2 regions of the Bradyrhizobium sp. KZN70725 genome follow, and region 1 is predicted to be linked to the other one. Evidence: riboswitches for the same ligand, from Rfam matches in the RefSeq annotation. Region 1 holds a riboswitch; the other holds the start of a gene.

Region 1 (4,164 bases):
CTTGTCGTCGGTCTTGTCCTTGATCTTCGTGCCGCCCTTGGTCTGCTTCCCGGCCTTGGCCATGCGTTTCCCCTGCGCGGGTCAAATCAGCTGCCGGAACTCTACCCCAGTTTCGGTGCGTTTGTAATGTTCGGAGACGGTGCGCGGGGCAGACCCGCCCCACCGGTTCACGCTCTAAAACGTCGCGCCGGCCTTTACCATGTAGGTGCGGCCGGGCAGCGGATAGGCCGAGAAGCGGCCTTCGGTGAACGTGCTCGCGATGGCGTAGTCGTAATAGAGCGCGTTGAACAGGTTGTTCACGCTCAGTGACCAGAAGAAGCGGTCAACTTGCCCGCTCAGCTTGATATCGGCGGTGGCGTTGCCGGGAATCCGGCTCTGGGTGTTGGCCTGATCGTTGTCCATGATGCGCGAGCTCCAGGCCCGCACCGTGGCGTCGAGCACCAGATAGTTCTGCCAGATATTCCAGGTGACGCCGAGATTGCCGGTGTAGCGCGACACCAGCGGCACGTCGTTGCCGGTCCAGATGCCTTCGCGGAACACCGCGCGGGTGATCGCCATGCCGCCGCGCAGGGTCACCGTATCGCTGAACTTGAGCGAGGCACTGGTTTCCGAGCCACAGCGGCGGGTGGGGTCGAGGTTGGTGTTGAAGAACAGCACCGGGTTGAAATGGATCTCGTTCTCGAGATCCATCAGATAGACGCTGGTCTGGACCTGAAACAGGTTGGTCTTGACCCGGAAGCCGCCCTCGACATCCTGCGAGGTCTGGGTCTTGAGCTGGAAATTCTGCGGGATCGGGGCGAAGGTCAGCGGATCGAACGACGGTCCGGATGCGACGCGCTCGTCGACATCGGGCGTGCGGAACGCGCGCGCCGCGCGGCCGAACACCGAGAAGGTGTCGGTCAGGCGATGCTCGGCGCCGACATGCAGGGCGTATTGCGTCTCGTTGCTGTCGAGCGGTGCCGCCTGCGTGTCGAACGCGAATGGCGCATTCGGGTCGTAGCGATCGCGCGCCGAGATGCTGGTATTCTGGACGCGCGCGCCGTAGGAGATGTCGGTCGTTGGCAACAGGCCCAGCGTATGTTGCCAATAGCCGGCCACGCTCTGCTGCTCGATATTGTAGATGTGGAACGGGTCGACGCCCTGATAGGCGCCGCGCGCCTCGCGGAAGCTCGAATCGTAATAGTCGATGCCGGTCAGGATCGTCGACGGCACGCCCAGCATCACATTCTTGACGCTGAGCCGCGGCGTCAGCGACCAGGTCTGCAGCGCGGCATCATTGTAGGTCGAAGCGAAGCTGATGGTCGGCATCGTGCCGAAGAAGCCGCTCTGCGTCTCGCGCTGCCGCCAGCCGCCGTCGACGATGAGGTCGACGCCGTTCATCAGCGTCTTGGTGAAGCCGGCGGTGACGCTGGCGGTCTGCTGGTTGGCATAGTCGAAGGGCGTCGCGGCGCCGCGGCGATCGGTGAGCAGCTCGTTCACGCCGATCGACGGATCGACCAGCCGTCCGCCGGGTAGGCCGAGCTTCTGGTCGCTGCCGGTGACGGTCAGGAAGGCGGTGAGATCAGGCGTCGTGTAGTTGATGTTGCCGACGGCGTTGCGCTGGTCGAGCGCATTGTTGACGCGGTAGCCGTCGGACTTGATGCCATTGCCGTAGAACGAGGTGGACCACGGTCCGGAATTGAGCGCTGCGGAGACCGCGGCCATGCGGGTGTTGAACGAGCCAGCTCCGGCCTCGGCCCGCATCGTCGTCGGCGGGCCGCCGACGCCGGTCTTGGTGATGATGTTGACGACGCCGCCCACCGCATTGTCGCCGTAAAGCACCGCGCCGCTGTTGCCGCGCGTGATCTCGATGCGCTCGATCGAATCGAGCGGAATCGTGGTGAGGTCGAAGCCGGCCTTGTCGACGTCGTTGAGGCGGCGGCCGTTGAGCAGGAACAGCGTATTGTCGGTCGCGAATGCGCCGAAGCCGCGCAGGTCGACCGACGTCTTGGCGCCGTTCGGTCCGCCATAGGGCGTTTGCAGCTGCACGCCCGGCACCTGCGCGAGGATCTCGGGTAACGACTGCACCGGCGAATGCGCGATGTCGTCGGCGGTGATCACGGCCGAGGAGGTGCCGACAATGCCGGCGAACTGGCGGCCGCCGGTGCCGCCCGTTCCGGTGGCCACACCGGTCCCTATCGTGCCCGATCCGGCTCCGCTGCCTGTATTGTTGCCTTGCGAGGTGCCCGGCGCCGGGCGTCGCGGCGCCGGCGCTTCGTCAGCGGCCGGCCTGGCGCGCGTGACGTTCTGGTCGCCCGGCTTGGTGACTTCGATCGCCGGCAGCTGATCGGGAGCGGGTGCCTCCTGCGCCCGCGCTGCGGAGACAAGGAATGCCGGCGCGAGCATCGTCGCCGGCGCGATCATCGTCGACGCGAGCAGAAGCGCGCGGCGCCGCCGATGGAAAGGGAAGGAGAACATAAGCAAGGCCTCGGCAACGTCAGTGGCACGTCACCGCGAACCAGTCTCACCATCGTGCTCACAGCATCAGGTGAAGCTCATGCCTGTACTCCCCGACCGGCAGCATCGCGTGTGACCACGGCTGACGGCAGGTCTCCTGGCTCGCGGGTCGTTACCCTTCGTCGCCTTCCCAGGACCGAGATTCCCAGTGGCCTGTGACGAAGGATTCACCGCATACAGTTGCGGGGGCAGCCGCGGCGTTGGGGAAGTTTCCCCGTACCGCATTCCCTTTTCATCTCATGAAAGAACCGTCATGTTCATCTAGGGTTCGGCCGGGTAGCAAAGTCAATCCGGCGGAAGTCGGGCGGCGGCCGCGCGGCCACGGTTTTTGTCGAGTGTCGCTTGTCTGCCACGGCGATCGCTGTAAGAGCATGGATCCGATGAGCGTGCAGGATTTTGCCTTGGCGGCCGAGGTCGCGGCGCGGCGCCGGTGGGGCGCCACGGCGGCGCTGCTCGCGCTCGTGGTCCTGTTGTGCGTGCTCTCGCTCGGCATCGGGCCGGTGCGGCTGTCGCCGCTCGCGGTGGTCGAGGCGCTGTTCGGCGGCAGCAGCGATGTGGCGCAGGTGATCGTGCGCGAGATCCGCCTGCCGCGCACCATCCTGGCATTTGCGATCGGCGGCATTCTCGGGCTGTCCGGTGCGGCGCTGCAAGGGCTGCTGCGCAATCCGCTGGCCTCGCCGTCGCTATTCGGCGCGCCGCAATCGGCGGCGTTCGGCGCGGTGCTGGTGATCGCGCTGGGCCTCGCCGATGTGCGCTCCTACGCGCTGCCGGTGGTGGCGATCATCGCCGCGTTCGGCTCGGTGTTCGCGCTGCTTGCGATCGCCGGCCGCAATGCCGGGCTGTTGATCCTGATCCTCGCTGGGCTCGCGATCTCGAGCTTTGCGGGAGCCGCGACCGCACTGGTGATGAATCTCTCGAGCAATCCGTTTGTGGTGCTGGAGATCGCGTTCTGGCTGCTCGGCTCGCTGGAGGACCGCAGCTTCCAGCACGTGGCGCTGGCGCTGCCCTTCATCGTCGCGGGCGCCGCCATCCTGCTCAGCCAGGCGAGCGCCTTCCGCGCGCTGACGCTTGGCGAGGAGGCGGCGCAGAGCCTCGGCGTCGACGTCGGGCGGTTGCGGCTCTTCGTGATCACGGGCGTGGCGCTCGGCGTCGGCGGCGCGGTCGCAGTCACCGGCACGATCGGTTTCATCGGCCTCGTCGCGCCGCATCTGATGCGTCCCGTGATCGGTCACGATCCGGCGCGGCTCTTGGTGCCGAGCGCGCTCACCGGCTCGGCGCTGCTGCTCGCCGCCGACATCGCGGTGCGCATCATTCCTTCAACCTCGGACATCAAGGTCGGCGTGCTGACCTCGATCATCGGCGTGCCGTTCTTCCTCTATCTGATCATGCGCGAGCGCCGCGCGCTCGGCGGAGGCGTGGCATGACGCTGCTCTCCGCCGCGGCGCTCAATGCCTCGCTCGGCAGCCGCAAGGTGCTGCACGATGTCTCGCTGTCGCTGCCGTCGGGCCATCTGGTCGCGCTGGTCGGCCCGAACGGCGCCGGCAAGACCACGCTGCTGCGTGCACTGGCCGGGCTGATTTCGTCGGGCGGCGAGATCCGGATCGGCGGCGATCCGCTGGCGTCGCTGCCGCTGCGCGAGCGCGCGAAGCGTTTCGCCTATCTGCCGCA
Region 2 (4,164 bases), on a different contig from region 1:
TGGACGCGTCAATTTTCCAGCGCATGGGTCCTGCTTTGGCCCGAGGCGCTCAGCGCTCAAGGAGTAGCGCTGCCATCCTGATCATTTGTCGAGGCCTTTCGCACCCCCTCCAATGTGTCCCGTTCGTTTGGCTCTATGTGATGGAACCAGGCGCCGGGAGGAAAAGTCGCAATCCTCTTGGCAAGGAAAGATTGCGGCTCCCAATCGTGTCCCTCGCGCTTGACGAAGGTGATGACCCCATTTTCGGTAAAGTAGCGAGGGCCTGGTATGTTGCAGTTCACCAACAGCAGAACGCGCCACCGGTGCGCTTTTTCCGTTGGCTTGTCATTCGCCGCCGTAACGTAATCCACGACAACAGGTTCGATAATATGACAGCGGCCGTGCCGGAGAAGATCTCCGAGCTTGCCCTGCGCGGTCGTCACAAAGTTGAAATTGACCGGATTATGCAGAAAACGAAGGTTTGCGTCGTTTTCGCCGTCGGTGACTTCACTGGCGATGAGCGAAAGCGCCAGGGCGTGCCAGCCGAGTTCGATGGGCTTTGCATAGGGAGACGCAACTTCAATCTTTCCGTCGGTCCCGATCTTCCAGGTAATAAGGTAATGTTCGTCTGATTTGTTATCCTGATGTCTGGTCCAGGAAAGATAAACATACTCAGTGTGGTCGATGCCTTCGGCGATTCCCCAGTTTCGAGGGACGAAGTGCGCCACTTTCGAGACTTTCGAGACAATGTGCTCGATTGTCTCACCATTTCGTGCTCGCCAGGTTGACTTGACTCGTTCGACGAGCGCGTTTTCGCCGGCTCGCGCACTGTTGCCCGTCGCAACCAGCCCAGCAAGGAAAATCAGCGATTGACAGAGACAGAGCACGCCTCTTGCAGACATTCTCTTCATAACGGCCGGACCATCGGTTTTTCATCCACACGTCAAAGCGGGCAGCCTTCAATGCTATCCTCGATTGGAAGAAGTTAGCGGCAACGTGACACGGGCGCCTGCCGATGTCCCGCGCGAGCAGGCGCTGTCCCCTCGATGTCACGCGCCGCTAACTTCAGTGGGCCAGCCACAACCTCAATTTGCTGTGCTGGACCTGCCCAGGAGGAGAAGCCTGGGCACCCCTGAGCTTGCATCCTTCGTGCCAGGAAATAGCCGGCAAATCGCGCCAGATTATTGCAATGTTTGTTGGCTTTCCGACGGCGCTCGTTTCAATGTTTCCATTCAGCCGATCCGCGCGGGCCGGTTCAGCTTTTGTCGCGCCGATCTTCGAGAGGCGCAGGCGAAAGCCGCTGCCGATTTACGGATGAGAAATCGGGAGGCACCGTTGAAAGCTGTTGAACCGTCCGGTGTGCTCACCCGAACGCCCAGCGATCTCTATCAGCCGATCTCTATCGGCTCGTAATTGATAATAAGCAAAAGTCGCTCGTCACCGCCGGGCGTGCGGAATCGTTCGAAAGCGCGTCGTCAGGCAGGCACATGATATGGCGCGCGCGTTTCTGCCTACGCGCACGATGGTTCGATCTGGTTAATCGTCCAGCTGCCTCGGCCAAGCATTCATGGTTGGATGAGCCGCTGTTTCCAATCGCGGCGGCCGGCAAGCGAGAAACGATCAAGTCGCGCTAACTTCCTCTCGCGTCGCTCAACATTCTCGAGAGCCTCTGTCTGACGGGTTGATTCATGAACGCTTTCACCAACCACCCGAACAGGCCGACCGCAAAGACGGTGACAGCAAAGACGCCGACGGCGCTCCAAACAGCCATTTTCATTGCGGGTCCCAGTGTTCGTTGAGGCGAATCGATATGCGTGCCCGAGTATTATCGGCATGAGAGGCCGCAAATCGCCTACCAAGATTGGTTGGCTCGTAGATCAACATGCGCGCCGAGTATGCTGATGAAACTTGCGCAGGTGTTTTGCCCTGGCGGCGGTTCATGGCTGTCGAGAGACAGGACGCCGGCACGCCGGAAGCGCCGCGACTCGCGCCTTCGACAATTCTTTTCGACACGTATATTTGGAGAGAGCTTCCAATCGTGGTCAACTTTCGACGTTAAATGGCCATGTGAGTCACCGATGGCGGCATTGAAGTGAGAGAGTCATCTGAGAGGTTGACGGAAGCGGTCTGTTGCCGATAATCGATATAGTAGAGGTTCTCCGGTCCCGCTGGATTCGGAGCTAAGAGGGAAGCCGGTGAACAGGCCGGCGCTGCCCCCGCAACTGTAAGCGGCGAGCCGCTGTCCAACAAAGTCACTGAAGCCCGTGCGGCTTCGGGAAGGCCGGACAGCGGCGATGACCCGCGAGCCAGGAGACCTGCCTCGACCACATATACGTCCACGGGCGGGGTGTCCCGGTGGTGCGCCAAGCAGCCGCCGCTCGGGCGATCCTGCTTGCGTCCGCCATCGCCTTTGCCCCCAACTACGGGGTTAGCGCTATGTCTCTTCTCTCCCTTCCGGTTGCTACGCTTGGAACGCCTCGGATCGGCCCGAGGCGCGAGCTCAAACGCGCGCTTGAAAGTTACTGGGCCGGCGCAATTAGCGAACAGCAATTGCTCGAGGATGCAGCTGGCCTGCGTGCTGCGAACTGGGCCCGCCAAAAATCCCTCGGTGTCACCGTCATTCCGTCCAACGATTTCTCGTTGTACGACCAGGTGCTCGACACCTCCGTCATGGTTGGTGCCATTCCGGAAATCTACGCCTCGAAAACCGAACCGGTTTCGCTCAAGACGTACTTCGAGATGGCCCGCGGTTCACAGTGGGACCGCCAGACTGCGAGTTGCAGCCACGGATCGGGCGGATATGGCGCGCCCGCACAGGAAATGACCAAGTGGTTCGACACCAACTACCACTACATGGTCCCTGAATTTCATCGAGGACAGACGTTCCGCCTGTCCTCGCGAAAGCCTATCGAGGAGTACGAGGAAGCCAAAGCCCTCGGGTTCCAGACCCGCCCTGTGCTGATCGGGCCGGTCACATTCCTAAAGCTTGGCAAGAGTGCGGATCCTGCGTTCCAGCCGCTGTCGCTCCTGGATGAGCTGATACCGGTCTATGTCGAGGTTCTGCAGGAACTAGCCAAACGGGGAGCAAAGTGGGTTCAATGCGACGAGCCCTGCCTGGTTCTTGATCTGGAGGAGGGGGCGCGAAGATCTTTGCTACACGTCTACGATCGGCTCGCCAGGGAAGTACCGGACGTCAAGATCATGGTCGCGAGCTATTTCGGCGATCTCGGCGATAATCTGGACACAGCTTTGAACATGCCCGTCGCCGGACTGCACGTGGATTTGGTTCGCGCGCCGAACCTGTTGGGCCGGATCATTGCTGCCCGCCGAAGTGACCTCGTCATGTCCCTCGGCGTCATCGACGGACGAAATGTATGGCGCTCGAACCTGTCGACGCTCCGCCAGCAACTGGATCCCGCCATTGCCAAGCTTGGCAGGGATCGTGTCCAGATCGCTCCGTCCTGCTCGCTGCTTCATGTGCCCGTCGATGTTGAACTCGAGACCGGACTTGCATCCGATCTCAAGAGCTGGCTTGCCTTTTCGGTACAGAAGATGCGTGAGCTAGCAATCCTGGCGCGGGCGCTCGCGGGTGATCAGAATGTGGCTGAAAGTCTTGCTGAATCGCAGTCGGCCGTGTCCGTCCGCCGGACTTCACCAAAGATCCGTGATGCCAATCTCGCGGTGCGGATGCGAGCGATTGACGAGGCCATGCGCCGGCGCGCCAGCCCATTTGTCCGTCGGGCCGAGATCCAGCGCAAGCGCTTTGGACTACCCTCCTTTCCTACCACGACGATCGGATCCTTCCCGCAAACCTCTGAGGTCCGTAATGCCCGCGCAGCACATGCGCAAGGCGCGATGAGCGAAGAGCAATACCACAAGTTCCTCAAGGAGGAGACCGCGCGCGCTCTGCGTTGGCAGGAGGACATTGGTCTGGACGTCCTCGTGCACGGCGAGTTCGAGCGCAATGACATGGTGCAGTACTTCGGCGAGCAACTCGCCGGATTCGCATTTACCAGGAACGGTTGGGTACAATCCTATGGCTCGCGCTGTGTCAGGCCACCGATCCTGTTCGGCGATGTTTTGCGGCCCAAACCGATCACTGTAGATTGGTGGCTCTATGCGCAATCATTAACCCGCAAGCCGGTGAAGGCGATGTTGACCGGACCAGTAACAATATTGAACTGG

The links. A riboswitch is a leader RNA that binds a small molecule or an ion and turns the genes downstream of it on or off. The one in region 1 is predicted to bind cobalamin.
Region 2: linked by a shared signal. The riboswitch ahead of metE (5-methyltetrahydropteroyltriglutamate--homocysteine S-methyltransferase) and the one ahead of ACZBJS_RS34590 (TonB-dependent receptor) in region 1 are both predicted to bind cobalamin.

What each region holds. Positions count from the first base shown of each region.
Region 1 is NZ_JBUYWT010000057.1:13,267-17,430, reverse strand. Features, by position in the region: gene ACZBJS_RS34595 (hypothetical protein) at 1-63, opposite strand, end outside; gene ACZBJS_RS34590 (TonB-dependent receptor) at 175-2,457, opposite strand; cobalamin riboswitch at 2,567-2,764, opposite strand; gene ACZBJS_RS34585 (FecCD family ABC transporter permease) at 2,877-3,920, shown strand; gene ACZBJS_RS34580 (ABC transporter ATP-binding protein) at 3,917-4,164, shown strand, end outside.
Region 2 is NZ_JBUYWT010000084.1:14,010-18,173, forward strand. Features, by position in the region: gene ACZBJS_RS39030 (nodulate formation efficiency C protein) at 57-881, opposite strand; gene ACZBJS_RS39035 (hypothetical protein) at 955-1,392, shown strand; cobalamin riboswitch at 2,115-2,316, shown strand; gene metE (5-methyltetrahydropteroyltriglutamate--homocysteine S-methyltransferase) at 2,416-4,164, shown strand, end outside.